3 regions of the Kribbella sp. NPDC002412 genome follow, and region 3 is predicted to be linked to each of the others. Evidence: predicted binding sites of a transcription regulator. Region 3 holds the regulator's gene; each other region holds the start of a gene.
The links. Region 3 encodes HrcA, which represses chaperone genes, less so after heat shock. Its sites were predicted from a motif close to TTGGCACTCGNNNNNNNCGAGTGCCAA; they were not measured.
Positions count from the first base shown of each region.

Region 1: the regulator HrcA is predicted to act here: its motif matches at 8,249-8,275, upstream of ACWCOV_RS36360 (FmdB family zinc ribbon protein).
Region 2: the regulator HrcA is predicted to act here: its motif matches at 5,111-5,137, upstream of groL (chaperonin GroEL).

Region 1 covers NZ_JBSFBL010000069.1:3,158-13,702, forward strand. The annotation lists gene glp (molybdotransferase-like divisome protein Glp) at 1-1,064, opposite strand, end outside; gene ACWCOV_RS36330 (N-acetyltransferase family protein) at 1,098-1,568, opposite strand; gene ACWCOV_RS36335 (UTP--glucose-1-phosphate uridylyltransferase) at 1,590-2,978, opposite strand; gene ACWCOV_RS36340 (5-formyltetrahydrofolate cyclo-ligase) at 3,044-3,607, shown strand; gene ACWCOV_RS36345 (phosphotransferase) at 3,604-4,512, shown strand; gene ACWCOV_RS36350 (serine hydrolase domain-containing protein) at 4,512-5,576, shown strand; gene ACWCOV_RS36355 (penicillin acylase family protein) at 5,580-8,108, opposite strand; gene ACWCOV_RS36360 (FmdB family zinc ribbon protein) at 8,296-8,625, shown strand; gene cpaB (Flp pilus assembly protein CpaB) at 8,692-9,309, shown strand; gene mscL (large conductance mechanosensitive channel protein MscL) at 9,432-9,818, shown strand; gene ACWCOV_RS36375 (LacI family DNA-binding transcriptional regulator) at 10,086-10,545, shown strand, end outside.
Region 2 covers NZ_JBSFBL010000017.1:38,505-49,049, reverse strand. The annotation lists gene ACWCOV_RS16135 (hypothetical protein) at 1-60, opposite strand, end outside; gene ACWCOV_RS16130 (GNAT family N-acetyltransferase) at 108-1,040, opposite strand; gene ACWCOV_RS16125 (ribonuclease domain-containing protein) at 1,258-1,656, shown strand; gene ACWCOV_RS16120 (glycoside hydrolase family 6 protein) at 1,720-2,661, shown strand; gene ACWCOV_RS16115 (putative immunity protein) at 2,700-3,203, shown strand; gene groL (chaperonin GroEL) at 3,305-4,930, opposite strand; gene ACWCOV_RS16105 (GNAT family N-acetyltransferase) at 5,162-5,722, shown strand; gene ACWCOV_RS16100 (Rid family hydrolase) at 5,719-6,135, opposite strand; gene ACWCOV_RS16095 (GlxA family transcriptional regulator) at 6,266-7,117, shown strand; gene ACWCOV_RS16090 (DsbA family oxidoreductase) at 7,176-7,760, shown strand; gene ACWCOV_RS16085 (MmcQ/YjbR family DNA-binding protein) at 7,723-8,076, opposite strand; gene ACWCOV_RS16080 (PspC domain-containing protein) at 8,230-8,574, shown strand; gene ACWCOV_RS16075 (M48 family metallopeptidase) at 8,646-9,914, shown strand; gene ACWCOV_RS16070 (glycerophosphodiester phosphodiesterase family protein) at 9,911-10,545, opposite strand, start outside.
Region 3 covers NZ_JBSFBL010000020.1:88,106-98,650, reverse strand. The annotation lists gene ACWCOV_RS18285 (NCS1 family nucleobase:cation symporter-1) at 1-1,264, opposite strand, end outside; gene ACWCOV_RS18280 (MBL fold metallo-hydrolase) at 1,370-2,140, opposite strand; gene ACWCOV_RS18275 (EF-Tu/IF-2/RF-3 family GTPase) at 2,151-2,501, opposite strand; gene ACWCOV_RS18270 (ThuA domain-containing protein) at 2,641-3,282, shown strand; gene ACWCOV_RS18265 (Gfo/Idh/MocA family protein) at 3,267-4,370, shown strand; gene hrcA (heat-inducible transcriptional repressor HrcA) at 4,477-5,499, shown strand; gene dnaJ (molecular chaperone DnaJ) at 5,524-6,666, shown strand; gene ACWCOV_RS18250 (16S rRNA (uracil(1498)-N(3))-methyltransferase) at 6,670-7,386, shown strand; gene ACWCOV_RS18245 (TetR/AcrR family transcriptional regulator) at 7,360-7,929, opposite strand; gene ACWCOV_RS18240 (F0F1 ATP synthase subunit C) at 8,000-8,224, shown strand; gene ACWCOV_RS18235 (Gmad2 immunoglobulin-like domain-containing protein) at 8,229-9,359, opposite strand; gene ACWCOV_RS18230 (SigE family RNA polymerase sigma factor) at 9,356-9,865, opposite strand; gene ACWCOV_RS18225 (PhoH family protein) at 10,146-10,545, shown strand, end outside.

The sequences.
Region 1 (10,545 bases), on a different contig from region 3:
GACGTGGCCGCAGCGCGGACGAACTGACGCTTCCCGCCCGGTGAGTTGAAGCTGTCCAGCGAGACGCCGTGGACGGGCTGCCGGCGGTACGGCATCTGACCCATCAGCTTCCGCAGCGCGGGCCGGACGAACACCTCGAAGGACACGTACGCCGACACCGGGTTCCCAGGCAGCGTGAAGATCGGCACCTCCTCCTCACCGAGGACACCGAAGCCCTGCGGCTTCCCCGGCTGCATCGCGACCTGCGGGAAGTCGACTGTGCCGGTCTTGGTGAGGACCTCCTTGACAACGTCGTACGCGCCCATGCTGACCCCACCGGTGGTGATCACCAGGTCGGCGCGGACGAGTTGGTCGGACAGGGTGTCCATGATGCGCTTCGGGTCGTCGCCGACGATGCCGACGCGGTACACCACCGCTCCGGCCTCCCGTGCCGCGGCGGCCAGCGTGTAGCTGTTCGAGTCGTAGATCTGCCCCTCGTGCAGCCTGCTGCCCGGCTCGCGCAGCTCGGCTCCGGTCGACACCACCACAACCCGGGGGCGCGGCCGCGCCTTCACCCGGGCCCGGCCGACAGCAGCCAGTACGGCGACCTGACGCGGCCCGATCACGGTGTCAGCGTCCAGGACCTTCTCCCCCGCCTGCACGTCCTCACCGGCTCGCCGCACCGACGCGCCCAGCGCGGGCTGCTGAGCGATGCGCACGTTCGCCGTGCCGCCGTCGGTCCACTCGACCGGTACGACGCTGTCCGCGCCACGTGGCATCGGTGCGCCGGTCATGATCCGCACGCACGTCCTGGGCGTCACCACGATCGGCTCGACCCGGCCGGCCGCGATCTCACCGACCACGGGCAGCGTGACCGGGTTGTCCTGGGACGCCCCGGCCAGGTCGGCGGCCTGGACGGCGTACCCGTCCATCGCGGAGTTGTCGAACCCCGGCAGGCTCACCCCCGAGACGACGTCCTCGCAGAGCACCAGCCCGACAGCCTCCATCAACGGCTGCTCGAACGCGGGCAGCGCCCGGACCCTCCCCAGCACCACTTCCAGGTGTTCATCCACACTCCGTCTCACGCCCCGACCCTAATCCAAGCGGGCCGCCGGAGCTCAGCCGGTGGATTCGGGGTGGTTCCCCCAGGTCATCCGGATGTCCGGCGCCCGTTCCTCGTTCGCGGAGCCGTCGGTACGGCGTACCTCGGTGAAGCCGTGCGCCTGGTAGAAGGACCGGGCCCGGAGGTTGGACTGGAAGGTCCACAGCGCCAGACCGCCGGGCCGGAGGTCCTTGGCGAGGTCGACCAGCGTGGAGCCGATGCCGAGGCCGTGCGCGTCCGGGTCGACGTACAGCTGGTCGAGGTCGTCACCGTCCAGGGTGAGCACGGCGACGATCCGGCCGTCGTCGAGCGCGACCCAGGTCTGGGCGTCGGGCAGCAGTACGTCGGCGAACCAGGTGGTCACCTGGTCGAGGCTGTGGATCGCCGCCGGCAGCTGCTCCGGGTCGGCGTGCCGCGAGCGCCACCACAGCCGGGCCGCCTCGTCGGTGTCGTACGGCTCCAGCGGCCGGATCAGCAGGTCGTCCACACGCTCCCCCAGGTACGAACGTCAGCCGCCGAGCTCGGCGCCGTCCGGGATCTCCCGGCGCTCACCCTCCGCCGCGGCGATCTCGACGTCACCGACCACCGTCACATCTTTGCCGAAGGCAACGTCGCCGCGCACCTCGAGCCGGTCGGCCCGGACCAGCGACGGCGGCCCGGCCGGGAACCGGGCCTCGAAGTCGGCCAGGATCTTGAAGAACTCCGGGTCCAGGTCGACGTACGGCTCGTCGCCCTCGTGGGTCGTGGTCAGGTCGCCGGCCTCGGTCAGCTCGTACACGTCGGACCGCAGCACCAGCAGGTCGTTCGTGGTCTTCACCGGCTTGAACCGGCTGCGGTCCACCAGCACCGCCTGGGAGCCCTCGAAGGTCTCGATCGCGGTGCCCATCCCGGTCTCCAGCTGGATCACCTTCGGCGACGACGGATCGGCCGGGTCGACGGTCTTGCGGTTCACGATGATCGGCAGCCCGAGGATCCCGTCGTGCCCGGCCATCAGCTCGGCCAGCCGGTCCAGGTCGATCCACAGGTTGTTGGTGTTGAACGTCTTGTGCCGGGTGATGTCCTGGAAGTGCTTGCCGTCCTCGTCGGCGACCTGCGCACTGTCCCGCAGGATCAGCCGGCCGTCGGACTTGCGCACCGCGACGTGCCCGCCCTTGCGGTCCGACCGGGTCCGCCGGCAGACCTCCATCCCGAACGGCACGTCGTGCTCGGCCATCCAGGCCGCGATCCGCGCGTCCGGGGTGGCGCCGAGGTTGTCGGCGTTCGAGACGAACGCGTGCCGGAAGCCGCGCTCGCGCAGCGCGTCCAGGGTGCCGGAGGCAACCAACGCGGTGAACAGGTCGCCGTGGCCGGGCGGGCACCAGGCCAGCTCCGGGTCCGGCGGCCATTCGGCCGGCGTCAGGTCGTCCGCGAGCAGCTTGGGCTCCATGTTCTGCAGGAAGTCGAGCGGGAGGCCGTCGACCGCCAGGCCGTCGTACTCGCTCAGGATCTGCAGCGACTCCTCCTTGGTCCGGAAGGAGTTCATCAGCACCAGCGGCAGCGGCACGTCGTACTCCGCGCGGGTGCTGAGGATCTGGCGGGCGATGATGTCGAGGAAGCTCAGCCCGTCCTTGACCGGCAGCGCCGACTTCGGCCCGGTCACGCCCATCGACGTGCCGAGGCCGCCGTTGAGCTTGATCACCGCGGTCTCGGCCAGCGCGGCCCGCATCGCCGCCGGGTCGGCGTCGAGGTGGTCCAGCTGCGGCAGGTCCCCCACCGGCTCGATGTCGTCCTCGCGGATCTTGCCCTGCTGACCCGACTCGAGCAGCCGGTAGTAGTGCGTGAAGACCCGGATCGCGACCTCGGCAGCGCCGGCCGCGCGCATCTTGTCCTGCGCTTGTCGTAGACCTGCCTCACTCATGTCCCAACCCTAGGGGACGCCGGGTAATCACCGTGTTATCCGCGTCACGTGCTTACGATCAGGGAGTGTTCCCGTCCAAGGCCGCAGCACGTCAGCACCTGCTCAGCGCTCGCCGGGCTCGGCCGCACACCGGTGACCTGCTGGAGATCGCTCGAGCGCAGCCTGAGGTGCAGGCGGCGCGGCGGATCGCGCTGTACGTGTCGATGGGTCCGGAGCCGCAGACCGGGGCGCTGATCGACTGGCTGCTGGCTACTGACCGTGAGGTGCTGCTGCCGATCCTGTACGCCGACAACGACCTCGGCTGGGGGGTCGCACCAGGCGCCGCCGACCTCGTCCCCGGCCGACTCGGCCTGTCCGAGCCGCCCGTCGACCTGGGCCCGGACGCCATCGCCACGGCCGACCTGGTCATCTGCCCAGCGGTCGCGGTCGCCCGCGACGGTGTCCGCCTGGGCCGCGGCGGCGGGTCGTACGACCGTGCACTTGCCCGCGTCAGCCCTGGTACGCCGATCTGGGCCGCGGTGTACGACGCAGAGGTCGTCGAAGAGCTTCCGGCCGACACCCACGACCACCCGGTGCACGCAGCGCTGACGCCAAATCGGTTGATTGCGCTGAGAAGATCGAAAGGATGACTGAGAACGCCGTACAAGCTGCCACAACGGCCGCACGGGGCCTGGGCCTGACCGTCGAGGACCCGACCGTCCTGTACGACGCGTTCTCCGTGGTCGTCCACCTCAAGCCGGCACCGGTGGTCGCGCGGGTCCCAATGGCCCTGCCGGAACCGCTGATGCAGCCGGAGGTCGCTGTACGGCGGATGCAGCGTGAGCTAGACGTGGCGGCGTGGCTGGTAGCGCAGGGCAAGCCGGTCGTTGCGCCGAGCCCGCTCGTACCGCTGGCACCGGTGCCGCAGGACGGCTTCTCGATGACGTTCTGGCAGTTCGTGGAGCAGGACAAGTCCGTGGAGCCCGACTATGTCACCGGGACCGCGCGGGCCGCCGAGCTGCACGCCGTACTCGCGGACTACCCGCAGGAACTGCCGTGGATGACGCCGCTGCTCGCCGTGCCGCCGGCGCTCGCTGCGCTTGAGGCTGTGCCGGGTCTGCTCGAGCAGGAGGACCTGGACCGGGCGCGGGCCGAGTGGGAAGTGCTGGGGCCGCTCCTGACCAGTCGGAGCGCCTTCGAGGAGGTCTTCCCGTCGGCGACGATCCAGACGATCCACGGCGACGCGCCGTCGTACAACGTGATCCCCACCGCGGACGGCGTGCTGTGGTCGGACTTCGAGGACACCACGCTCGGCCCGATCGAGTGGGACCTGGCCGGGTTCGGTCCGGACCTCGGGAAGGTCTACAACGAGGCTGCGGCTGCGCTGGAGCGCCCGTTGCTGGACGAACGGGTCCAGCAGGTCATGGACACGGCACGGGTGCTGCAGCTCATCGCGTGCACGTCGATGGTCCCGCTGCTGCCGTCGCTTGCGGACGGGATCCGGATGTTCGTCGGGCAGTGGCGGGACACCCCGTTCGCTGGTGGACTGGGCTGATGCTGAGCGAGTACGTCGACAACGGCGACCTCCCCGGACTGGTCTCGCTGGTGAGCCGGGCCGGTGAGACGCGCGTCGAGGTACTGGGCGCCATGGCCTTCGACGGTCCGCCGATGCAACGGGACAGCCTGTTCCGGGTCGCCTCGTTCACCAAGCCGATCATCGCCGCGGCCGCGATGATCCTCGTCGACGAGCTCCGGCTGTCCATGGACGCACCGGTCGACACCCTGCTGCCTGAGCTGTCCGGGACCCGCGTGCTGCGCAGTCCGGACGGGCCGGTCGACGACGTTGTCCCCTTGGAGCGGCCGATCACGCTTCGGGACCTGTTGACCTTCCGGGCGGGGCTGGGCGAGACGGACCACGCAGGGATCCGGCAGCGGGAGGAAGAGCTGGAGCTGCGGACGTTCGGCCCGCCGGTGCCACGGACTCCGCTCGATCCGGACGAGTGGATGCGACGGTTCGCGACACTGCCGCTGCAGTACCAGCCCGGTCGGCGCTGGATGTACTCGACCAGCTCACACCTGCTCGGCGTACTCATCGCACGTGCCACAGAGCAGCCGCTGGAGGGCTTCCTGCGGGAGCGGTTGTTCGAGCCGCTCGTGATGCGGGACACCGGGTTCACCGCCTCCGACCCCGCGCGGCTGACCACGGCGTACGTCGGTGATGACCTGCTCGACCCCGCGGCGGACAGCCAGTGGCTGCAGCCGCCGTCGTTCCCCGACGCGAGTGGTGGGTTGATCTCGACGGCGGACGACTTCCACGCGTTCGCCCGGATGCTACTGACGGGCGGCGACGGCATCCTGTCGTCGGCCGCGGTCGCGGAGATGACGACGGACCACCTGACGGCCGGCCAGCGTACGGCGGCCGCCGACTTCCTCGGCCCGGACACCGGGTGGGGCTACGGGCTCTCGGTCAGCGCCGATCGCTACGGCTGGGCCGGTGGACTGGGCACGCTCTGGTCGACCACGCCGGCCGACCAGACAATCTCGATCCTGCTGACCCAGCGGGCGCTGTGGACCTGGCCGGAGGAGCTGTTCGCGGAGGCCAACTCCCCGGCCTGGTGACTGCTACGGCTCCGGCTTGGTGAAGGTGACGGTGTGCTCGCGGGCCGCCTCGACCGCGCCCTTGGTGTAGGCCCACGGCAGCGTCTCACCGCGCACCCACAGGTCCGTCTGGTCGGTGTAGTTCGACGAGAACGCATGCCCGGACACACCGGTCAGGTTGATCCACCGGGACTTGTCGAAGTCGGACAGGTCCACGACCATCCGCATCGACGGCGTCGCGGTCACGCCGTACCCCTTCGACGCGTCCCACGCGGTCGCGTTGACGATCGAGGAGCCGCCGCCGAGCTCGTACGGACCGCGGTTGAACAGCTTGTCCACCACACCGATGCCGGACTTGCCGAGCGTCTGGTTGGTCAGCGTGAGCTTGTGCAGCTGACCCCACTTCCAGTTGGCCGGGTCGCGCGCCATCTTCTGGGTGATCTCCTGCCGCGCGTCGATCATCGCCTCACGCAGGATGTCGTCCCGGCTCTCGTGCTGCCCGGTCCGCAGGTCGTCCCACCAGCCGCTGTTCGGCTGCGCGAGCAGCGTCCGGATCACCTCGAACCAGCGCGACCCGCCGTCCGGCCAGGTGGCTTCGGGGAGCTGGTCGTGGAAGGTCAGCGCGAGCAGGTTGCGCCAGACCACGTTGAAGTACGCCGCCGCCGCGGAGTCGGCCGGCTGGGTGAAGTCCCAGTTCCGCAGCGTGTCCTGGCCCTGGCGCTCGAACTCGTCGTCGATGCCGATCTGCAGCAGGTACGGCACCAGCATCTCGGCGGCCCGGTTCTTGGTGTCCAGCTGGATCGACGCCATCGCGTTCGCGTCCAGCTTCCCGGCGGTCTTGATCCGGTCCAGGATCTGCTGCGAGCGGTACCCGTAGTCCCAGTCGTTGGTCAGGTAGTAGGTGTACGTCCGCGGCACCACTGCCTGGTTCGCGGTCACGATGATCCCGTCCGCGGGATCGAACTCGTTGGGTAACGCGTCGAACGGGATGTACCCGGTCCAGTGGTACTTGGGGTCCCAGCCCGGCACCGGCCAGTCGCCGCGGCCGGTCTTGCGGATCGGGATCAGGCCGGGCGCCTGGTAGCCGATGTGGCCTTCGGTGTCGGCGTACACGAGGTTCTGCGAGGGCACCTGGAACAGCTGCGCGGCGGCCCGGAACTGGGTCCAGTTCTGCGCGCGGTTGATCGCGAACAGCGCGTCCGCGGTGCGGCCCGGGTTCAGCGCGGTCCACTGGATGGCGACGCCGTACGGCGTGGCGTACTTGCCCTGTTTCGCGGCCAGCTCACCGGTCTCGCGCTGGTCGTCGCCGACGTCGGAGATGAGCGGACCGTGCCTGGTCTCGCGGACGGTGATCTTCACCGGCTCGTCCTGGCCGGCGACCTTGAACGTCTCCTCGCGGGTCGCCATCGCCCGCCACTTGTTGTTGTAGAGGACGTTGTTGCCGTCGATCCGCTCGAGGTAGAGGTCCGTGACGTCCGGGTCCAGGTTGGTGAAACCCCAGGAGATCGCGTTGTTGTGGCCGATCACCACCCCGGGCAACCCGGAGAAGCTGAAGCCGGAGACGTCGTACGGGCAGGCCTTGCCGACGTTGTTGCAATGCAGGCCGACCTGGGTCCAGATGCCCGGCATGGTCGCGCCGAGGTGCGGGTCGTTGGCGAGCAGCGGCTTGCCGGTGGTGGTGTGGTCGCCGGACACGACCCACGAGTTCGAGCCGATGCCGTCACCGCGGCCGAGCAGCTGCGGGAGGCCCTTCGCGACCTTGTCGACCGAGTCCAGCGACTGCAGCAGGTCCTTGGTCAGCATCCCGCGGCGCGCCTCGGAGGCGATCGGCGCGGTGCTGAACTTGCCGTCCCGGACCGAGCCGGAGGCCATGATCGGCTCGTTCCGGTCGTACGGATACGGCGGGTAGAGGCTCTCGATGTTGCGCGAGGGGAACGAGGCGAGCAGCTTCGTCCGGGTGATCTCCTCGTCCATGTTGCCGCCGAGGTCCCACGCCATCGCCTTCAGCCAGGCCAGCGAGTCGGCCGCGGTCCACGGCTCCGGCCGGTAGTCGGTGCCTTTGAGCGACAGGACGGCGTACTCGAGGCTGAGGCCCGAGCCGCTGTGGGTGTCCAGGTACGCGTTCACGCCGCGGGCGTAGTCGTCCAGGTACTGCCGGGTGGACGGGGTGAGCAGGCCGAGCTCCTTCTCCGCGACCCGGCGCCAGCCGAGGGTGCGGACGAACTTGTCGGTCTCCAGCGCGTCCTTCCCGAACAGCTCGGACAACCGGCCGGCGGTGACGTGCCGGCGGAAGTCCATCTCGAAGAACCGGTCCTGCGCGGCCACGTAACCCTGCGCGGCGAACAGGTCACTCGGGGTGTCGGCGTAGATCTGTGGAATGCCGTTGGCGTCCCGGACCACCTCCACGTCGCCCTCGAGGCCGGTCAGCTCGATCGATCCGTCGTACGTGGGGAACGAATGGCGGACGACGAAGACGACGGTACCGGCGATCACCAACAGGACGGTGGCGAGGGCGATTCCGCTCATGATGACGACTCGTAGCAGGCGACGCACGGACCAACCGTAGAGAATCCCGCCGCCCGCCCCAAATGGGGTGCCGCACAACTTTGCGTTGCTCTGCGTCCGGTGGACATCCACGCAGAGTTGAGGTAACACGCGCCCGACTTGGAATAGTTCGGGGTGCTGGAGCATTATTAGCAGTCGAGTAGTAGGAGTGCCAACGGCCTGAAGGGAACGAACCGTGCCGACGTACCAGTACCAGTGCACCGACTGTGGTGAGGCGCTCGAGGTGCGGCAGAGCTTCACGGACGACGCGCTGACCGTCTGCCCCGCCTGCCAGGGCACCCTGCGCAAGGTCTTCAACGCCGTCGGCGTCGTCTTCAAGGGCTCCGGCTTCTACCGCACCGACAGCCGCAACTCCGGCAAGAGCACGGTCTCGGCGAAGTCCGACTCGGCCTCGTCCGCGAAGTCCGACTCCTCGTCGACGAGCAGCTCGTCGTCGACGGACTCCTCGAAGTCGTCGTCCAGCACCTCGTCGTCGTCCTCGAGCACCAGCACCAGCGCCGCCTGACCTCTGGCCGGTGCCCCTGTGGATAACCACCAAGTGGGGTGAGGGAAAACTCGTACCTTCTCTGGCATGAGAAACCCCTTCGCACTTCGTGAACTGTTCCATGCCGTCAGGTGGCACCGCCGGCTGCTGGCCGGTGTGGCCGCCGCGGCAGCTGTGTACTTCGGCCTCACCGCCCTCTCCCCTCCACCCCCGCCGACCGTCGCCGTGCTGGCCGCGGCGCGCGACCTCGCGGGCGGAGCCGTGCCCACCGGCTCGGATCTCCGCACCGTCGACCTCCCACCCGCGGCCGTGCCCGACGGCGCCCTCGAACCCGGCGCCGACCTGACTGCCCGCGTGCTCACCAGCCCGGTCAGAGCCGGCGAGCCACTCACCGACGCCCGCTTCCTGGCCCCGGTCGCCGTCCCCAAGGGCGAGCTCGCCTACCCGTTCCGGATCGACGACGCCGACATCAGTGCCCTGCTCCGCGTCGGCGATCACATCAACCTGTACGCCGCCACCAGCACCCAGGCCGACTCCGCAAACCTCCTCGCCCGCGCCGTCCGCGTGGTCGCCCTCCCAACCCCGCGTACGACGACGACCGGCGCGCTGATCGTGGTCGCGACCACCCCAGACACCGCCACTCGCCTCGCCCAAGCCGGCACGAAGTCCAAACTCACCGTCGCCCTGACGCCGGACACCGGCTGACGATCACTTATCGGACACAACTGGCCACGATCCGTTGCCTTCCGGCGTGCTCCGTCGCATGGGCTGGGCGGTGGGCCCTACGTTGACCGGGAACATCACCCGCTCCGTGGAGGCATACCCACATGCTCAAGGGCTTCAAGGAATTCATCATGCGCGGCAACGTCGTCGACCTCGCGGTCGCCGTCGTCATCGGCGCCGCGTTCGGCCAGGTCATCACCGCGACCGTGAACAACCTGATCAACCCGCTCGTCGCGGCGATCTTCGGCAAGCCGGACCTCAGCCACGCAATGACGTTCACCATCAACAACGCGGAATTCTCGATCGGCGCGATCCTGCAGGCGGTGCTCAACTTCCTGTTCGTCGCGGCCGCTATCTACTTCGTGATCGTGCTGCCGCTGAACAAGCTCGCCGAGCGCCGCGCCCGCGGCATCGAGCCCGAGCCCGACCCGATGACCACCGACCAGCAACTCCTCACCGAGATCCGCGACCACCTCGCCCGCCGCCCCTGACCGCGTCGGGAGCGGGTGGCAACCCAACCTCAGCCCCTGAGCTCGCCACATCGCTCACCCGCTCCCCACAGGTCAACGTTTTCCACAGGCTCGCGGCTTTGCGCCAGACCACATCGGAGCAGCAATCCGCCAACAAACAATGAGATGTGAGCTGATCCCCGGCAGCTCGTGATGCAGCCTTGCGCAGTCCGTCGTGGCACAATTTCGGTGAGCGCTTTCTGAAGGGCGGAGCCGGTGGCCAGACTGTCGTCAGGGGATCGCCCCACGGTGAAGGACGTTGCGGCGATCGCCGGCGTCTCCGCCACGACCGTCTCCCGGGTGCTCGCCGGCAACTACCCGGTCGCCGCCACCACCCGCGGCCGAGTGATGCGTGCGGTCCAGCAGCTCGACTACGTCGCGAACGCACAGGCCCGCGCCCTCGTCGGCGGCGGTCCGCGCACGGTCGCGTTCATCATCCGCGACCTGGTCGGCCCGTTGTTCGCCTACATCGGCCAGGGCGTCGAGCAGCAGACGACGGCCGAGGGACGACTCTGCCTGGTCTGCACCCACAACGGTGATCCGGACCGCGAGCTCGAGCTGATCGAGCTGATGCGCGAGCAGCAGGCCGAGGCCGTCGTACTGGTCGGTGGTGGGGTCCGTACGGCGTCCAACCTCGAGCGGATGGCGCAGCTCGCGAAGGCCCTCGACCGGGCCGGCTCGAGGCTGGTGCTGTGCGGCCGCCCACCGA
Region 2 (10,545 bases), on a different contig from region 3:
ACCCAGCAGCACCGCCAGGACGCCGGCCGCGACATGCAGGATCAGCGCGATGTCACGCATCGCGATCCCCTATGCCCCCTGACATGTCAGGGAGCATAGGGCTCGGATCAGCTCTCCGGGAAGGACAGGACCCGGCGGACCGCGAAGGTTCGATATCCCTGGCGTTCGAAGCTCTTCGCCATCGGCACGTTGCCGAAGTCGGTGTCCGCCGTCACCCGCTCGGCGCCCAGCTCCGCGTGGACGTGGGTGATCTCGGCAAGCAGCTCGTCGATGTACCGCTTGCCGCGGTGCTCGGGCAGCACCCCGAGGTACCCGACCGTCGGCCCGCCCGCGTTGGCCGATGGCAGCGCGAACCCGATCAGCTTTCCGTCGGCGTCGTACCCGAGCCGCCACCAACTCCGGTCGCCCGGCATCGACTTGTAGAACTCGAGCTCCGCGCGGGCCGCGCCCTCGACGCCGAGCCGGGCGATCTCCCGCGCGGTGGCCGCGTCCAGGCTGCCTTCGGCGACCCGGGCGAACACGTCCACGAACGCCTCGTCGTCGGCCGGCTCGAACCGCAGCCGCGTGGACCGTTCCGGCAGTCCGTACGACGGCTTCCACTCGTACCGCAGCCGGTCGGTGATCTCGGTCAGCCCGGCGGCCGCGGCGGCCCGGCTGCGCGAGTCGAGCCCGGCGACCACGTCCGGATCGTCCTGCCAGTCGCTGTCCAGGAAGAAGTGGTACTCCGGCGGCTCGGCGTCGGCCGGGCGCACCGCGAGCGTGTGCTCGATCAGGGCCGTCCAGACCGGGACCGGGTCGCCGTCGCCGACGTAGTACAGGCCGTCGACGCTGAACGGGTGGTCCTCGTCAGGTGCGCCCCACCAGATGGCGAGGGCTCGGATCTTGCCGTCGTCCTCGACGACCCAGGTCCAGTCGTGCCGGTAGTAGCCGGCCTCGATGTACTCGCGGTAGCGCTCGAGCGTGACGGTGTTGACGGACTTCTGCTCGATCAGAGCAAGGATGGTGTCGAGGTCTGCCTCGACGGTGGTGCGGATGTTCACGAATCCTCCAGCAGGAGGCGCGATCGTCCGCTCAGTGCGAGCTGTGCGAGCGGACCGGGCGCGCCGGGAAACAAGTCAGTGTGTTCATCGGTCGCTCCTTCCACTCCGGGAATCCTTCTCGCCGCCGCAGACACTAGGTGCTGGGCGGGGTCATAGTCCAGCGGTTATTCACAGCTGAGATGTACCGGGGCACCTCCGCCCGGGAAGCCTCCCGGACATGAGAACCCTCATCGCCGCCCTCACCCTCGCCACCGCGACCACGCTCGGCTCGACGGCGTACGCCGTACCCGCTGAGCCGACGTCCGTCAGCACTGTTGCCGCGATCCCGACCTGCGCACTGAGCTCGCTGCCGTCGCAGGCTTCCGACACGCTCGACCTCGTCCACTCCGGCGGGCCGTTCCCGTACCCGCAGGACGGGACCGTGTTCCAGAACCGGGAGGGCATCCTGCCGGACGAGGCGAGTGGCTACTACCACGAGTACACCGTGAAGACGCCCGGCTCGGACGACCGCGGGGCCCGCCGGCTGGTCGGCGGCGGCGCGAAGACCACGCCGGAGTACGTCTACTACACCGACGACCACTACTCGTCCTTCTGCGCGGTCGACGAAGACAGCTGATCCCGCAGGGTAATGTCGTGGGCACGTTGAGTAGTCACTCCCTCACGGAAGGACCTACCCGCGATGGCTCTCCTGTCCACGGCCGCCCTGCTCACCGCCGGAATGCTCACCCTCGGCGGCCAGCTCGTTCCCGGGCCGGCCGCCGGCAACCCGGTCCAGCTCACCAACGGTTTCTACGTCGACCCGAACTCCAACCCGGCCGTCTACATGAAGCAGCACCCGAACGAGACCGAGATCAAGAACCAGATCGCCACCAAGGCCGGCGGGCGCTGGTTCGGCAGCTGGAGCGGTGACATCAAGGCGGCTGTCACGTCGTACACCACCGCCGCGGACCGGGCGGACAAGCTGCCGATCCTGGTCGCGTACAACATCCCGGGCCGCGACTGCGGCGGCCACTCCGGCGGTGGCGCCGGGTCGCCGGCGGCGTACCGGGACTGGATCGCCAAGTTCGCCGACGGGATCGGCAACCGGCCGGCCGTGGTCGTCATCGAGCCGGACGCGCTGGCGCAGCTCGACTGCATGGCGGAGAACCAGCGGCAGGTGCGGATCGACCTGCTGAAGTACGCGGTCAACCAGATCGCGACCAAGAATCCGAACACCTGGGCCTACCTGGACGGCGGCAACGCCAACTGGATCGAGGCCGGTGAGATGGCCCGCCGGCTGCGGCTGGCCGACGTCGGCAAGATCCGCGGCTTCGCGCTGAACGTGTCGAACTACTACACCACAGAGCAGTCGGTGACGAAGGGCAACGCGATCAAGAACGCACTCGGCGGCGGCACCCAGTTCGTCGTCGATACCAGCCGGAACGGCAACGGCTCGAACGGCGAGTGGTGCAACCCGGCTGGTCGCAAGCTCGGCGCGCCGTCCCAGGTCGGCGGCGGCGCGGACCTGCTGCTCTGGCTCAAGGTCCCCGGCGACTCCGACGGTGACTGCGGGATCGGCAAGGGCATCCCGGCCGGCACCTTCTCGGCCACCCTCGCCAAGCGCCTGATCGCCGGAATGTGAAGTCTCAACCGACAGGTTCAACGATACGGTTGACACGTATGAAGCTGACCGACGAAGACCGTCGTGCCATCACCCAGTTCGCCGTCGACTGTGCCGAGCGGGCGTTGCCGCTCTTCGAGGCAGCGGCTCCCGGCGACACCCGGCCTCGCGAGGCGATCGAAGCCGCCCGCGACTACGCGAACGGCGGGGAGCGGTCGAAGCGCCAGCGCTCAGCCGCTTGGGCAGCGCAGAAGGCCGCAGGCGAGGTCGACGACCCGGCCGCCAAGTACGCGGCGCGCGCTGCGGTCGGTGCCGCCGGGGCGCCGTACATCCACGACCTCGAGTCCCCGCACCAGTTGAACCATGTGCTCGGGCCGGCGGTCGCCATGGCACAGGCCTACCAGCTGGCTACCGACGAGCCCGGCGACAGCCAGATCGACTGGGCCATCGACCACGCGTCGGCAGCCGTCCGGGACGTCGTACGTCACTGGCCGGCCCGTGAACCCTCCCGCAGCCGGGTCGGCCTCCTCACGCACCGACTCGACAGCGGCTTGCGCAACTGACTGCTCGGAGCGCTGCGGGGCCTCCTCCCGTCAACAGCAAACGGTCCCGGGCGAGGCCCGGGACCGTTTGTGGTGCTGTGGTGTTGCTGGACTTCAGTGGATCAGAAGTCCATGCCGCCCATGTCAGGCGCGCCACCCGGAGCGGCCGCGGCCTTCTCCGGCTTGTCGGCGATGACGGCCTCGGTGGTGAGGAACAGCGCCGCGATGGACGCCGCGTTCTGCAGCGCCGACCGGGTCACCTTGGCCGGGTCGATGATGCCGGTGGCGATCAGGTCGACGTACTCACCGGTCGCGGCGTTCAGACCGTGACCCGGCTCGAGGTTGCGAACCTTCTCCACCACGACGCCGCCCTCGAGGCCGGCGTTCACGGCGATCTGCTTCAGCGGCGCCTCGACCGCGGACCGCACGATGGCGGCACCGGTGGCCTCGTCACCGTCGAGCTCGAGCTTCTCGAACGCGATCACCGACGCCTGCAGCAGCGCCACGCCACCACCGGCGACGATGCCCTCCTCGACGGCCGCCTTCGCGTTGCGAACGGCGTCCTCGATGCGGTGCTTGCGCTCCTTCAGCTCGACCTCGGTGGCCGCGCCGACCTTGATCACCGCAACGCCACCGGCCAGCTTGGCCAGCCGCTCCTGCAGCTTCTCGCGGTCGTAGTCGGAGTCCGACTTCTCGATCTCGGCGCGGATCTGGTTCACCCGGCCGGCGATCTGGTCCGCGTCGCCCTCGCCCTCGACGATGGTCGTCTCGTCCTTGGTGACGACGATCTTGCGGGCCTGGCCGAGCAGCTCCAGGTCGACGGAGTCGAGCTTGAGGCCGACCTCCTCGGAGATCACCTCGCCGCCGGTGAGGACGGCGATGTCGACCAGCATGGCCTTGCGGCGGTCACCGAAGCCCGGCGCCTTGACGGCGACGGCCTTGAAGGTGCCCTTGATCTTGTTGACAACCAGGGTGGCCAGCGCCTCGCCCTCGATGTCCTCGGCGATGATGGCCAGCGGCTTGCCGGTCTGCATCACCTTCTCCAGCACCGGGACCAGGTCCTTGATGCTGGAGATCTTGCTGTTCACGATCAGGATGTACGGGTCGTCGAGGACCGCTTCCATCCGCTCGGTGTCGGTGACGAAGTACGGCGAGATGTAGCCCTTGTCGAAGCGCATACCCTCGGTGAGCTCGAGCTCGAGGCCGAAGGTGTTGCTCTCCTCGACGGTGATGACGCCTTCCTTGCCGACCTTGTCCATCGCCTCGGCGATGATCTGGCCGACCTGGTTGTCGGCGGCCGAGATGGACGCGGTCGCAGCGATCTGCTCCCGGGTCTCGACCGGCTTGGCCAGCGCCAGCAGCTGCTCGCTGACCGCCTCGGTCGCCTTCTCGATGCCCTTCTTCAGGCTCATCGGGTTGGCGCCGGCCGCAACGTTGCGCAGACCCTCGCGGACGAGAGCCTGGGCCAGCACGGTGGCGGTGGTGGTGCCGTCACCCGCGACGTCGTCGGTCTTCTTCGCAACTTCCTTGACGAGCTCGGCCCCGATCTTCTCGTACGGGTCCTCGAGCTCGATCTCCTTGGCGATGGAGACACCGTCGTTGGTGATCGTGGGGGCGCCCCACTTCTTCTCCAGGACGACGTTGCGGCCCTTCGGGCCGAGCGTCACCTTGACCGCATCGGCGAGGGTGTTCATCCCCCGCTCGAGGCCGCGGCGCGCCTCTTCATTGAAAGAAATCAGCTTGGGCATTCTCCGCGAGTCCTCCCGCGTCGAGTCTTTGTGTTCAGCCGGCCGAGATGCCCGCGACGGACGGCGCCACACCGCGGCGGTCACGTCCCGCCACGCTCCGGCACCTCATCGAGGCCGTCTTCTGTCACACTCCGCGGGCACGAGATTTATCACTCTCACCCATGGAGTGCTAACCAAGTATTAGCACTCGCCCCAAGCGAGTGCAAGCCGGCCCCCGCTACGGTAGGCCCCATGGTGGAGGTGCGAGCGGCCGGCCCGGACTCGTGGCAGGACGTCGCCGCCGTGATGGGTGAGCGCGGCGACCCGGCGCGCTGCTTCTGTCAGTACTTCCGCCTGCGCGGAAAGCAATGGAACGCGGCCACGCAGCAGAGCAACCGGAGCGACCTCCGCAAGCAGGTCTGCCACGGCGAGGTCCCACCTGGAGTCCTGGCGTACGACGACGGCGCGCCGGTCGGCTGGTGCGCGGTCGCCCCGCGAACGGCGTACCCACGGGTGGTCGCCTCCCCCAACTGGCGCACCGACCAGCCGGACGCCTGGGTGATCACCTGCTTCGTCGTACCCGTCGGCCACCGCCGGCAGGGCATCGCCGGCGAGCTCGCCCTCGGCGCCACCGACTTCGCCCAGTCGTACGGCGCTTCCGCCGTCGAAGCGTGCGCGGTCGACGTCGAGGAGGTAGACCGCACCTCCTCAGCCGACCTCTACCGCGGCCCGCTCACGGTCTACCTGACCGCCGGCTTCACCGAGATCAGCCGAACCAACCCACGCTGGGTCCTGGTCCGCAAGACGTTCTAGACCTTCGCGACGAACTTGATTTCGACCAGCTGCTCGGGGAATGCCAGGCGGGTGATGCCGACGATGGTGCTGGCGACCTGGGGATCTTCGCGGCCGTAGGCCTCCTTGCGGATCTGGCCGACCACTTCGAAGGCTGCGTCCATGTCGAGCACGTAGACCACCTCCTCGACCACGTTGTCGAGCGAGGCGCCGTACCGTCCCAGCAGCTCCTGCGCGTTGGCGTAGGTTTGCCGGAGCTGGTCGCCGATGCTGGAGAAGTCGGTCGCCACCCCCGACTCGTCGACCGGCGCCGGCGCGACCAGTTCGGCGCCTTTGTGGGACAGCTGGCCGGACAGATAGATGGTGTCGCCGGACTTGATGGCCTGCACGTACCCGTAGGCGGTCTCCCACGGCACTCCGAAGTTCTCGGTCACTCGGCACCCCTTTTGGTTCACAAGATTAAGATTCAATCAACCTAGTGAGCGCACGGTGGGTCGAACAGCGGCAGCCGTGCCAGATCCCGCAGGGTTCGTGCCGGGATGTCGAGAGGAAGGCGGTGAGCGGGTGGCGACCAAGCTGACGGTGGCGGTGCTGGACCTGCCGCGCGTGATCCCGATCGACTTCAGCATCCCGTCGTACCTGTTCGGTGGCTGTCCCGGCTACCAGGTCGTCGCGGCGGCGGCGGACGCCGACATCATCGTCGTACCCGGGTACGACGATCCGGAGGAGCCGCTGCCGACGCCGTACCTGGACCTGCTCGCGGGCAGCTCGGCACGCATCGTCGCGGTCTGCACCGGCGCGTTCGCCGTGGCCGACGCAGGTCTGCTCGACGGCCGCGACGCGACCACGCACTGGCAGTACGTCGCACCGCTGCGGCGACTGCATCCGCGGATCAACGTGCTGGAGAACAAGCTGTTCGTGGAAGACGGCAAGATCCTCACGTCGGCCGGCGGCGGCGCCACGATCGACGCCTGCCTGCACGTCATCCGCACCGACCTCGGCGAGACCGCGGCGTACGAGGCGGGCAAGGGGATCGTCGCGGCACCGGTCCGCGGCGGGGACCAGCAGCAGTACGTCGACCTGCGCACGCCACCGCGGTCGGACCTGTCCGCCACCCGCGCCTGGGCGCTGGAGCACCTCGGCGAGCCGCTGACCGTGCAGCGGATGGCCGCACACGCCACGATGCCGCGGCGGACCTTCATCCGGCACTTCGAGAACGAGACCGGCGTACCGCCGATGCGCTGGGTCGTGGAGCAGCGGCTGCTCAGCGCACGGCGGCTGCTGGAGACCTCGGACTGGACGATCGAGCGGATCGCGTCCGCGGCCGGCTTCGGTACCGCGAGCACGTTCCGCGAGACCTTCCGCCGCGAGGTCGGCACCACCCCGTCCGCGTACCGCCAGGCGGCGCGGGACTGAACCAGCCCTCGGGCGCGTTGTACCGAGGCAGGTAGTTGAACATTCGAGGAGTTTCTTGATGGTCGTCGAGCACTGGTTCGACTTCGTCTGTCCGTACTGCTACATCGCCCAGGACCGGAACCGGATCCTGCGCGAACGCGGGATCGAGGTGGTCGAGCACGCGATCCGGATCCATCCCGAGATCCCGCCCGGTGGGAAGCCGGCCGGGCCGCGGGTCGGACCGACGTACGAGTTCCTGGCCCGGGAGGCCGAAGCGGCCGGTCTGCCGCTGCGCTGGTCGAGCCGGATGCCGAACACGCGTCGCGCGCTGGCCGCGTTCGAGTGGCTGAAGAACACCCGGCCGAGGGTGGCCCGGCGGTTCGCCGAGTCGGTGTTCGCCGCGTACTTCGCTCAGGGGCAGGACATCGAGTCGGTCGACCTGCTCGCGATCCTGGCCGAGGCGGCGGGTGGCGACCCCGCGCGGCTGCGGGCCGCGTTGGCCGACGGAACGGCGTACGCCGCTCTGGACCGGTCCGAACGGGAGGCGAAGAAGTACGGCGTGGAGGGCACACCCACCTGGAACGTCCTCGGCCAGTCCGTCAGCGGGTTGCGGCCGCGCGTGTGGTTCAGGGACCTGACGACTGTGCTGCGTCCAGCTGGGTGATCAGGTACTTCGGCGCGGTCAGGCGCCACGCCTCGGTGACCAGCTCGCGGAGCTCGTCGTCGTCGGCCGCTTCGATGTCGACGTCGAGCCAGGCGAACCGGCCGGAGGCCCAGGACGGCGCGAAGACCTCCGGGTTCTCGGCCACCAGGGCCTCCTGCTCCTCGCGCAGCGACTTGAGCAGCAGCCTGGTCTCGTCCTCCGACATGTACGCGAAGCTCTTGTTCCGCACCTTGAACACCGGCTGCCCCGCCCACCCCTCATGCTCCTCCACCCCCGGCAACCCCAGCACGACCTTCACCAGCACACCACCATCCATCCCCCGACCGTAACCACCCCCACCGACAGTTCCGCCCCTGCTCCGGCCCGAAAGTCGTACGGGGGTCTGGAGGTTCGGGCCCGGGGTCGGGTCAGGGGTGGGTCGGTACCGATCCGGATGTGGTGGGGGCCCCTCAGGCGGGAGAGTTGAGCCATGACGAACTCCAACGCACCGTTCTCCAACCTGTCCGGCAAGGTTCTCCGGCGTTCCCGCGACCAGCGGATGCTCACGGGTGTCTCCGGCGGCATCGCGGAGTACCTGAACATCGACGTGACCCTGGTCCGCCTCGGCATCGTCGGCCTGACCCTGCTGACCGGCGGCACCGCCCTGATCGGCTACGTGATCGCCTGGGTCGTGATCCCCGAGTCCGACGGCAAGGCCGTCTGGCAGAACGTCCAGCAGTCCGTGAACCAGCCGCAGCCGACCCCCGAGGCCGACATCGCCTCCCGCATCTACGACGACACCAACCCCACCAACAACAAGCCCCCGGCGGCATGACCGACGCAGCAGCAGGGTGACCCAGTCGCGAGCGACCGTCGCCCTGCTGCCCGCCCTGGCACACTTCTCGCGTGCAGAGCACCGAGGACGTGACGAACTGCCCCGACTGTGGGCACCAGATCAGGGTCGAACAGCACTACGTCACCTGGTGCGACCAGTGTGACTGGAACATCGACCCGTCTCCGCAAACAGACCCCACGCCTGCCTGGCGGCTTCGGCTCGAGCACAGGCTCGCCGACGCCCTCTACCGCGAGCTGGAGACCGGCAGCATCCACCGCCCCGGCTTGGACGCGGCCCGCGTCGCCGCCTATCTGCTCTCGGCGCTCGTCCTCGTACTGCCGCTTCTGGCACTCGCAGGCGGAATCGCACTCCTGCTCTTCTACCGGCCACTGTGGCTCAGCGTTCCCCTGGCCCTGCTCGCGTTCGCCGTCGCGCACCTCTTCCGCCCTCGCGCCGACAAGCTGCCTCCTGACGCCCAACTCGTCCTCCGCGACCAAGCCCCGAGCCTGTACGGCGTCCTGGACCGCATCGCCGACGCTCTCGGCGCCCAGAAGATCGCGGCCGTGGTCGTGGACGCGGAAGCCAACCTGTGGTTCGGCCGAATCGGCTGGCGCTTCCGCCCGGTGATCGGCATCGGCCTGCCGCTGTGGACCAGCCTGAGCCCACAGGAGCGCGTCGCGGTCCTGGCGCACGAGCTGGGACACGGCCGGAACGGCGACGCCCACCACGGCTGGGTGATCGGTGCGGCGGAGTCGATCCTGCACGAGCTGCGGCTGACCTTCTCCGAGCAGCCGCTCGACAGGTACCGCCAGGACCTGAGCTACCAGATCAACGCGGATGCGACGTACGTCGGATTCATCACGCGCCTGGTGAACGCCACGGTCGGCGGGTTGGTGCGTGGGTACGGCTGGTTGCTGGACCGGGCGTACTTCCGCGGCAGCCAGCGGGCCGAGTACCTGGCTGACCGGAGGGCAGGTGAGATCGCGGGCTCGGAGGCGACCGCACACGCGCTGGAACGGTTGCTGCTGAGCGACACCGCCTTCCGGGCGATGGAGCGAGCACTGCGGTTCGGCAGCGAGATCGAGCCGTTGGAGGCCGTCCGGCGCGCGGTGAACGAGGTGCCGAGGCGCGAGATCGAGCGGCGGGTCAGGGCCAGCCGGAGCCGTGAGACTCGGACCGATGCCATGCATCCGCCGACGTACCTGCGGACCAGACTGATCCGGGCCAGGCCCGCCACCAGCGCGAGAGTCGTGCTCGGGCTCGACGAGAGCAGGAACGTCGACGCGGAGCTGGCACCTGCTGGTCAGACGGTCCTGGCCGCATTTCGCAGTGCGCTTTAGACCTTCAGAGCGGATCGACGAACCGCTGCTACTGCCAGGTCTGGGTGGTCGGTGAAGATGCCTTGGATGCCTAGGCGGGTGAAGGTTGTGAGCTCGGTGCGGAAGTCTGTGCCGGTGGGGAGGAAGCGGCGTTCGGCCCGGAAGGTCCAGAGCTGGACTGCGAGGCCGAGGCGGTGGGCCTGGTCGGCGAGGCGGGTCGGCTCGCCCAGGGAGCCGTCGGCGCGGCGCGGGATGACCAGGTCCTTGTGCGGCGCCAAGACCTGTGCGTACGTCGAGACCTCGCGCAGGCCGGCGGGTTCGATCAGGTCCGCGAAGGTGCGGCCGTCGCCGGTCCGCAGGAAGTCGTTCGGGGCGCTCTCCGCGTCCACCAGCTGAACCAGCGGCACCCGCGTCATCACCGACAGCCGGCGCAGGCTGGTCGGCTCGAACGACTGCACCATGATCTCGTCGTTGCGCAGGCCCAGCGTCAGGATCCGCTCGGTCAGCAACTCCTCCAGCGGCAGTCCGAGCCGCCGGAAGTACGCCGGGTACTTGATCTCCGGCAGTACGCCGATCGGCCGCCCGAGCCGGAGTGACTCCTGCCGGGCCAGTGCCACCACCTCGTCGAAGGTGGGGATCGTCTCCAGCCCGT
Region 3 (10,545 bases):
AGAGGTCGGCGAGGTACAGGTTGGTGCGGTCGAGCAGCCAGTAGCCCGCGATCAGCACGCCGGCCACCGACGCGAGCAGCCCGCCGTAGAAGGACAGCCAGACGAAGATGTAGATCGACGGGTCGGAGATCAGCCGCCACGGCTGGATCACGATCCCGATCACGCCGGTGAGCAGGCCCGCGGTCCGGAAGTTCAGCCACCGCGGCACGGCGTTCGCGAAGTCGTACGACGGGCTGACCACGTTGGCGGCCACGTTGCACGACATCGTCGCCAGGATCGCCATCACCAGGCCGATCGTGACCACCACCGGGTTCTCGAACCGGCGGGTCAGCTCGACCGGGTCCCAGATCGCCTCGCCGTACAGCAGCACGGTGCCGGACGTGGTGATGATCGAGACCAGCGCGATGAACGACATCGTCGTCGGCAGGCCGATGATCTGGCCCCAGACCTGCTGGCGCTGGCCTTTGCCGAACCGGGTGAAGTCCGGCATGTTCAGGCTCAGCGTGGCCCAGAACGCGATCATGCCCATCAGCGACGGCGCGAAGATCTTCCAGAAGTCGGCGTCCCAGCCGAGTTTCGACGGCTGGTCCAGGATCGGGCCGAGGCCGCCGGCCTTGACCAGGATCGCGATCATCAGCGCCAGGAACGCGACCGTGACCAGCGGCGCGGCCCAGTTCTCGAACCGGCGCAGGCCTTCGATGCCGCGCCAGATCAGGACCATCTGGATCACCCAGAAGAACGCGAAGCTCAGCCACAGCGTCCACGGGTGCCCGCCGGCCGCGGACGCGTTGGTCCAGCTGTCGCCGGCCAGCTCGCCGACGATCACGTAGATCGCCTGGCCGCCGATCCAGGTCTGGATGCCGAACCAGCCGCAGGCGATGAAGGCCCGCAGCAACGCCGGGAAGTTGGCGCCGCGGACGCCGTAGAAGGCGCGCGCGAAGACCGGGAACGGGATGCCGTACTTGGTGCCCGCGTGGCTGTTCAGCAGCAGCGGGATGAGGACGATCAGGTTCCCGAGGGTGATGGTGATGAACGCCTGCAGCCAGTTCATCCCGAGCGCGACCAGGCCGGCCGCGAGCAGGTAGCTGGGGATGTTGTGCGCCATCCCCATCCACAGCGCCGCGTAGTTGTACGTCGTCCAGTGCCGCTCGGGCAACCGGGTCGGCGCGAGCTCAGCGTTCCCGTACGGGCTGTTGGCCACCGCCTCCGGATCGGTCAGCTCGACCCGTCCGTCGGGGTGCACCGTCTGCTCAACCGTAGCCATGAACCCCACCACCCGATCCGCATCGAGGTCGTTGCTTCGCAACAAGTTGCGCCCTCAGGTGACGTGCTGTCAACGGACAACTACGAGGTTGCGTTGTGAGGCAGGTCAGCTGGGGCCGAGCAAGGGGAGTGTTGGCCTGCGCGGAGTGCCCAGTGCCTCGTAGCCGCGCTTGATCGCGTCCTGCAGGTGCTCGAGCGGCCACGGCCAGTCGTCGGTGTGCGTGAGCGCGTCGTCCAGCGACGTGCCGGCGTGGTGCAGGCCGGAGATGGTGTTGGCGACCGTGCCGAGGTCACCGGCCTGGTCGCGGACGAACTCGGCGTCGACCACGGCCCCATGTCCCGGGACGACCTTCGCGGTGCCGGACAGCATGCCGATCACCCGGTCGATCGTGTCCGGCCACTCGAGCGGGAAGGAGTCCGTGCCGTACGACGGCGGCGCCGACTCCTCGACCAGGTCGCCGACGAAGTACACGTCGGCATCCGGTACGACGACCACCGTGTCGCCGGACGTGTGCGCGTTGCCGAGGTGCAGCAGCTCGACCCGGCGGTCGCCGAGGTCGATCACCTTCGCGACGGCGAACGTCGTACCGGCGAGGTTCTCCTCGGCGGCCGCGTTCTCGTGCAGGTAGACGGTGGCGTCGGTGAAGACGCTGTTGCCGACCACGTGGTCGAAGTGGGCGTGGGTGTTCACCACCCAGCGGACCGGCGCGTCGGTGAGCTCGCGGATGTGGCCGAGCAGCTCGGACGCCTGCTCGGCGGTCGCGCGGGTGTCGACCACCAGGGCGCCGTCCGCGCCGACGACCAGGCCGACGTTGAGGTCCCACTCGTCGTACCGGCGGACCCAGCAACGATCCCCGACCTCGGTCCACGTACTCATGAGGCCGAGGTTACTTGCTCAGCACATCGCCCCTGACCACCTGCTCCCGCTCGACGCCGCGGAGCAGCAGGCCGACGTTGTCGCCGGCGTTCGCGACCTGCACCGTCTTGCGGAACATCTCCAGACCGGTCACCTCGGTCTGCAGCAGCGGCGAACCCGCGCGGCTGAGCAGCACCTGGTCGCCGACCGCGACCGTGCCGGCGATCACCCGGCCGGTGACGATCGTCCCGCGGCCGGTGATCGAGAACACATCCTCGACGGTCAGCTCGAACGCGCCCGGCGGCACACGGTCCTGCGGCCGCGTCCCGGGGGAGGTGTTCGCCGGCGGCTCGCGGTCGCGCTTCCAGAACTTCCATCCCATACACCGACCCTAGACGCGGGGAAGCCCTATCCACGGGACGGAATCGCACTTGAAGGCCGGTCGGGTGGCGCTTAGTGTCGCGGTGGCGATTCCGCAATCTTTCCGAGCCTGGAACCGAAACTTTCGAAGGGCGGACGGCGTGACGACACGACGTGCACTGGTGGTCCGGGGCGGGTGGGAAGGACACTCCCCGGTCGAGGCGACCGACCTGTTCATTCCCCACCTGCGTGAGAACGGGTACGAGGTGACCGTCTCCGACACGACCGAGAGCTACCTCGACCTGGACGGCACCGACCTGGTCCTGCAGTGCGTCACGATGAGCCAGATCGAGCCCGAGCACTTCAAGGGCCTGGACGCGGCGATCCGCAAGGGCACCGGGTTCGCCGGCTGGCACGGCGGGATCTGCGACTCGTTCCGGAACAACGCCGACTACAGCTTCATCACCGGCGGCCAGTTCATCTCGCACCCGCACGGGTTCACCGACTACCGGGTCGACATCGTCGCCGAGCACCCGATCGTCGAGGGCATCACGCACTTCGACGTGCACACCGAGCAGTACTACGTGCACTACGACCCGACGAACACCGTGCTGGCCACCACCACGTTCCGCTCGCACCCGGACTACCCGTGGATCGAGGGCGCCGTGATGCCGGCCGTCTGGACCAGGACCTGGGGTGCGGGCAAGGTGTTCGTCTGCACCGTCGGCCACAAGCTGGACGACCTCGAGGTGCCCGAGGTCCGGACCATCATCGAGCGGGGGCTGCTGTGGGCGAGCAAGTGACGCGCGTCGGCATCGTCGGCACCGGGGTCATCTCCGGCACGTACCTGGACCACCTGGACAAGCTGCCCGGCGTCGAGGTGGTCGCGGTGGCCGACCTCGACGTCAGCCGCGCCCAGGCGATCGCCGACAAGAACCCGGGCATCCGCGCCCTGTCGTCCGGCGACCTGTACGCCGCGGACGACGTCGACATCGTGCTCAACCTGACCATCCCGGCCGCGCACGCGGCGGTGCACCAGGCCGCGATGGAAGCCGGCAAGCACGTGTACGGCGAGAAGCCGCTGGCCGTCGACCGCGCCGAGGCCGAGCCGCTGCTGAAGTACGCCGCCGCCAACAACCTGCGCGTCGGCTGCGCACCCGACACCGTGCTCGGCACCGGCACCCAAACCGCCCGTGCCGCGATCGACCGCGGCGACATCGGTGTGCCGACCGCTGCGACCGCGTCCTTCGTCACGCCCGGCCACGAGCTGTGGCACCCGGCGCCGGAGTTCTACTACCAGCCCGGCGGCGGCCCGGTGCTCGACATGGGCCCGTACTACGTGACCAGCCTGGTCACCCTGCTCGGTCCGGTACGGCGGGTGGTCGCACGCGCCGGCCAGTCGCAGCAGGAGCGGAAGATCCACACCGGTCCGCGCGCCGGCACGACCTTCCCGGTCCAGGTGCCGACGCACGTGACCGGCGTACTCGAGCACGAGTCGGGTGCGCTGACCACGCTGCTGATGTCGTTCGACGTGTGGGCCGCGCGGTCGCCGCGGATCGAGGTGCACGGGACCGAGGGCAGCCTGTCGGTGCCGGACCCGAACGGCTTCGACGGCAAGGTCGAGATCGCCACCGCCACGAACCGTGACTGGATCGAGCTCCCCGTCGCCGGTGGGTACGCCGGAGCCGGCCGTGGGGTCGGGGTCGCGGACATGGCCCGGGCGATCCGCAACGGTGAGCCGCACCGGGCCGACGGCGCGCTGGCCTACCACGTGCTCGACGTCCTCGAGTCGGTGCTCGAGGCGGCCGCGCAGGACCAGCCTGTCGATGTCGCGAGTACGGTCGCCCGCCCGGCCGCCGTACCGTTGGGGGCATCGCCCGAAGTCGCGTGAGACCCGCCCCACGCCGCAAGCTGGCACTGGCGGCTACTACGGCTCGGTAGACTGGCACTCGAATGAGCTGAGTGCCAAGGGTCGACGCTGAGAGAGGGTGGTGCGCGTGCTGGACGAACGCAAGCTGGATGTTCTCCGCGCCATCGTCGAGGACTACGTGGCGACCCACGAGCCGGTCGGCTCGAAGACGCTGGTGGACCGGCACAACCTCGGAGTGTCGCCGGCCACCGTGCGTAACGACATGGCCGCGCTGGAGGAGGAGGGGTACATCACCCAGCCGCACACCAGCGCCGGCCGGATCCCGACCGACGCGGGATACCGGCTGTTCGTGGACAAGCTGAGCACGGTCAAGACGCTGTCCCCGGCCGAGAAGAAGGCGATCACCTCCTTCCTGGCCGGAGCGATCGACCTGGACGACGTCGTCCGCCGGACCGTGCGGCTGCTCGCCCAGATCACCCGCCAGGTCGCGATCGTGCAGTACCCGTCGCTGAACCGGTCGAGCGTCCGGCACATCGAGGTCGTCACGATGAGCCCGCGCCGGCTGCTGCTGGTGCTGATCACCAGCACCGGCCGGGTCGAGCAACGGATCGTCGAGCACCCGAACGACGTCGACGAGCAGCTGATCGCGGACCTGCGGTCGCGGCTCAACACGGTCCTCGCCGGGCAGCGGCTGACGGAGGCGACCACGTCGCTGGCCGCCGTACCCGAGCTGTTCGCCCCGGCCGACCGCTCGCTGGTCGCGTCGATCGTCACCACGCTGCTGGAGGCGTTCACCGACGAGGTCGTCGAGCAGCGGATCGCGGTCGGCGGCGCCGCCAACCTGACCCGGTACGGCGACGACTTCGAGCGCAACGTGAAGCCGGTGCTGGAGGCGCTGGAGGAGCACGTCATTCTGCTCAAGCTGCTCGGTGAGGCGACCAACCCGCAGACCCTGACGGTCCGCATCGGGCACGAGAACCCGTTCGAGGAACTGGCCACCACCTCGGTGGTCGCGACCACGTACGGGTCCAAGTCGGAGGCGCTGGCCACGCTCGGCATCGTCGGCCCGACCCATATGGACTATCCGAGCACGATGGGCGCTGTCCGGGCCGTCGCGCGCTACGTCAGCCAGATCCTGGCCGACTCCTAACGAATACAACCCCTGGTCTGGAGTATGAGCACCGATTACTACGCCGTCCTGGGTGTCAGCCGCGACGCGACACCGGACGAGATCAAGAAGGCGTACCGCAAGCTGGCCCGCCAGTACCACCCGGACGTGAACGACTCCGAGGACGCGCACCACAAGTTCCAGGAGATCGGCCGCGCCTTCCAGGTGCTGAGCGACCCGCAGAAGCGGCAGATGCACGATCTCGGCGGTGACCCGTTCGCGGCCGCCGGCGCGGGTGGCGGGCCGGGCGGCTTCGGCCAGGCCTTCACCTTCACCGACATCATGGACGCCTTCTTCGGCCAGACCGGCGGGGCGACCCGCGGGCCGCGGCCGCGGACCCGGCGCGGCCAGGACGCGCTGATCCCGCTGCGGATCGACCTCGGCGAGGCCGCGTTCGGCACCACCCGGGAGCTGAAGGTGGACACCGCGGTGCTGTGCCCGACCTGTTCGGGCTCCGGCGCGGCGGCCGGCTCCGAGCCGGTCACCTGCGACATCTGCCACGGCCGCGGCGAGGTGACCCACACCCAGCGGTCGTTCCTCGGCGAGGTGCGGACGATGCGGCCGTGCCCGAACTGCCGCGGCTTCGGCACGATCATCCCGAACCCGTGTGTCGAGTGCTCCGGCGACGGCCGGGTCCGGTCCCGCCGGACCGTCACCGTGAAGATCCCCGGCGGCGTCGACACCGGCACCCGGGTGCAGCTGTCCGGCCAGGGCGAGGTCGGTCCCGGCGGCGGCCCGGCCGGCGACCTGTACGTCGAGATCGAGGTCGAGCCGCACGACATCTTCACCCGCAACGGCGACGACCTGCACTGCACGGTCACGCTGCCGATGACGGCGGCCGCGCTCGGGACGACGATCGACCTGCCGACGCTGGAGGGCGAGACGACCCCGCTGGAGATCCGCCCCGGCACCCAGTCCGGTACGGCGATGACGCTGACGGCCCGTGGTGTCCCGCGGCTGCGGCACGCCGGCCGTGGTGACCTGATCGTCCAGATCGTGGTCGAGACCCCGACCAAGCTCGACGACTCGCAGGCCGACCTGCTCCGGCAGTTGGCCGGGATCCGCGGCGAGGAGCGCCCCCAGGGCCAGGTCCAAGCCACCCACAAGAGTGTCTTCGGCCGCCTGCGCGACGCCTTCGGCGCCCACTAGGAGATGGGCGTCGCAGTCTTCTTCTGCGCGGAACTGGCTGGTGACGAGCTCGCGCTCGACGGTCCGGAGGGCCGGCATGCTGCGGTGGTACGGCGGATCGCGCCGGGGGAACGCATCCGGTTGACCGACGGGCGCGGGGCCTGGGCTGAAGGTGCGGTGACGGCTGCCTCCAAGGCGGGGGTGACGGTTGCCGTCGACAGCCGTGGGAGTGTGCCGGCGAGCCGGCCGCGGCTGGTCGTCGTGCAGGCGCTGCCCAAGGGGGAGCGGGCCGAGCTCGCGGTGGAGATGCTGACCGAGGTCGGCGCGGACGTGATCGTGCCGTGGAACGCGGAGCGCAGCCAGTTCCGCAGCAACCCGGAGCGCTCCGCGAAGACGCTGGCCAAGTGGCAGGCGTGGGCTTTCGAGGCAAGCAAGCAGTCGCGGCGGGCGTGGTTCGCCGAGGTGGCTCCGATCGCGACCACGGCCGAGGTCGCCCACCTGATCACAGCCGCCGCGCTCCCCGTCGTACTGCACGAAGATGCCAAGACACCGCTGGCCGGCCTCGACGTCCCCGCCGACGGCGACATCGTGATCGTGATCGGCCCCGAAGGCGGCATCTCCCCGGCCGAGCTCGAGACCTTCGACGTCGAGCCGGTCCGCCTCGGCGACACCGTCCTCCGCACCTCGACGGCCGGCGTCGCCGCCGCGGCGGCCCTACTCGCCCGTTCGCGCTGGAGCTGACAACGCCCGCAGCGCCGTCGCGATGTCCGCGCCGGACGGGGCGTTCTCCGGATCGACCAGCCACTGCAGCGCGACCCCGTCGACCAACGCGAGCCCGAGCGACCCGATGTGCTGCTCGTCGCCGTCCGCCTCGGTGCCGAGGATGACCGCGGCCACCTGACTCCGGAAGCTCGCGTACACCGCAGCCAGCCGCTCCCGGACCTCCGGCGACCGCGGCGACCGCGCGAACGCCTCGACACTCGCGATCGTCGTCGACCGGTCCTGCGCGAACGCTTCGGCCAGCGCATCCAGTACGGCGGCCAGCCGCTCGACCGGGTCCGTCGCGGTGATCGCCCCGATCGTGCCGGTCACGTCGTCACCCCAGTCGGTGAACGAGTCCAGCACCGCCTCGGTCAGCAACGCGTCCTTCGAGCCGAAGTGGTACCCGATCGAGGCCAGGTTCGTCTGGGATGCGGTGACCAGGTCGCGTGCGGTGATCTCGCCGTACCCCTTCTCGGCGATCAGCCGTTTCGCGCTCGCCAGCAGCTTGTCCCGGTTGCCCACGCCCCGGATCCTAGCGTAGACGATTGTCGTATACGATTGTCATAGACAAATGTATACGAAGGGATCGACGATGCTCGCTCTGCAGACCGCCGGCAACCTGGCCGTGCTCGCCTACGGACTGGCCGCCATCGGCTCCGGGATCGGCGTCGGGCTGATGTTCATGGCCGTCATCAACGGCACCGCCCGGCAGCCCGAGGCCCGCGAGTCGCTGATGTCGATCGCCTGGATCGGCTTCGGCGTGGTCGAGGTGCTCGCCGTCATCGGCATCGCACTCTCGTTCGTGTTCCGTACCTGAGGCGCTACTTGACGTAGATCGTCTTCGAGTCGGTGTCGGTCATCGCGCCGTTCTCGGCGGAGATCAGGTAGGCCTCGATCCGCCACTCGCCGGGGGTGAGCTTGAGCGGGATGACGAAGGGGGAGAAGGTCTGGCCCTCTTTGGTGTTGACGTAGCTGGCCTGGGTCGCGCGGGTCTTCAGGTTGGTGGCGCGCCAGTTGACGGTGGCCTCGAAGGCGGCCGCGATGCCGGTGACCGAGAGCGGGCTCTTGGTGACCTGACCGTCGGCGAGGTTGTCGATCCAGACCAGCGCCTGGACCTTGCTCGCCTGGGCGCGGGCGATCGGCCGGCTGGTGTCGACGTGGCCGAACAGGGGGCCGCCGGCCCGGCCCTGCTGGGTGATCCGGATCGGCTCGGTCGTGTTGCTCAGCACGCCCTGGACCGTGTAGACGAGTTGCTGGGTCGCGACGGCGGCAGCTGCCGCGTCCAGCTTGGTCTGCGGGAGCTGCTTGAAGTCGACCGTGACGACCCCGCCGGCCCGGGTCACCGAGCTCACCTGGGCGCCGCGCCAGGGGGAGTAGTAGTCGGGGTCGCCGGCGTCCTTCGACGTCATCATCCGGACCGCCTCGAGCGTGGGCTGGCGGTCGACGACCTTGATCCAGGTGCGGTACAGCCGGACCGTCGGCTCGGCGCTGGTCGAGCCGACCTTCTCACCGAGCCAGTAGACCGGTACGGCGGCCGACTTGCTGGGCCCCGCCGTACCTCGGACGGTCGGCGGGGTCTTCTCCTCGGGTGCGGTGGTGGGCGGCGCGCTCGGCAGCGTGCTGGGGGTCGGAACCGGGCTGTCGGGGCCGGTCGTCGGGTCGGGCGTCATCGGGCCGGTCGCGCTGGTCGTAGCACCTGGGCCGGCGACCTGGTCGTTGCCGGCGGTCGTGGCGTTGTCGTCGAAGACAGTAAAGGCGCCGATTGCCGCGGCGGTGCCGATCGCGGCCGCGCCGGCGGTCAGCACCCACGGCCGGCGGATGGCCGGCCGGCGCTGGCCGCGGACCCGGGCCTGGATCTCGGGCAGGGCGTCGGACGGCTCGATCCGGTCGGCCTCCTCGGCCAGCGCCCGCCGCATCAGTTCGTCGAACGGGTCGTTCTGCTGGTCACTCATGGCGTCTGCTCCAGGAGCTGGCGGAGCGACTTGCTCGCCCGCGCGGCGTGGCTCTTCACCGAGCCCCGGCTGATCCCCATCGCGTCGGCGATCTCCGCCTCGGACAGGTCTCCGTAGTACCTCAGCACCATCACGGTGCGTTGCTTCTCCGGCAGGGTGCGCATGGCCTCGATCACCCGGTCCGTCTCGATGGTTCGCAGTACGGCGTGTTCGGCGCTCGGCTCGTCCGGGAGCGAGCGGGGCGTGTGCTTGTCCACCACCACCAGGTGGCGCTGGCGGGAGCGGCAGCGGTTCACCACCGTGGTGCGCAGGTAGGCCAGAGCCTTGTGCGGGTCGCGCAGCCGGTTCCAGCGGCTGTGCATCGCGACGAACGCGTCCTGCACGATCTCCTCCGCTGTGCCGGTGTCACGCAGCAACAAGGCGCCGAGGCGGACCAGCGACGTGTAGTGCGCCGTGTAGACAGCCGTCAGCGCCTCGTCGGCATCCCACGAGGACTCGTGTGTCACGACCTCTTCGTACACCACTGCCGGTTGCGCCACGAAAAGACGACGCAAAGACCCCGTCCCAGGTTGACAACAGCCCGCAAGAAGATCAGGGCTCGGGCGTGTTCGAAGGAATTACAAGTGAGGCTGTCGGTGGAGCGGGCTAGCATGGGGAGGTCATATCACCGGCATCAGGAGGAAGAGCCTGTCCAGGCCACGCAGTATCGAACCGGAGGCGCGCGCGAACGGCGCTGCCACCGCCACGCAGGCGTCGCACAAGATCGTCGTGCCGAACAGCATCGACATGGTGGCCCTGCTCGGAGCCCGGGACGAGTTCCTCCGCATCGTCGAGAAGGAGTTCGCCGCCGACATCATGGTCCGCGGCAACGAGATCACGCTGACCGGTGAGCCCGCCGAGCTGGCGCTGGCCGAGCGGCTGATCGACGAGCTGATCGCGGTGGTGCGGACCGGCCACGGGCTGACCGCGGACTCGGTCGAGCGCAGTATCGCGATGATCAAGGCGGCCACGGCCGAGAGCCCGCGCGACGTGCTCACCCAGAACATCCTGTCCAGCCGCGGCCGCACCATCCGGCCGAAGACGCTGAACCAGAAGCGGTACGTCGACGCCATCGACAAGAACACCATCGTGTTCGGGATCGGCCCGGCCGGCACCGGCAAGACCTACCTGGCGGTGGCCAAGGCGG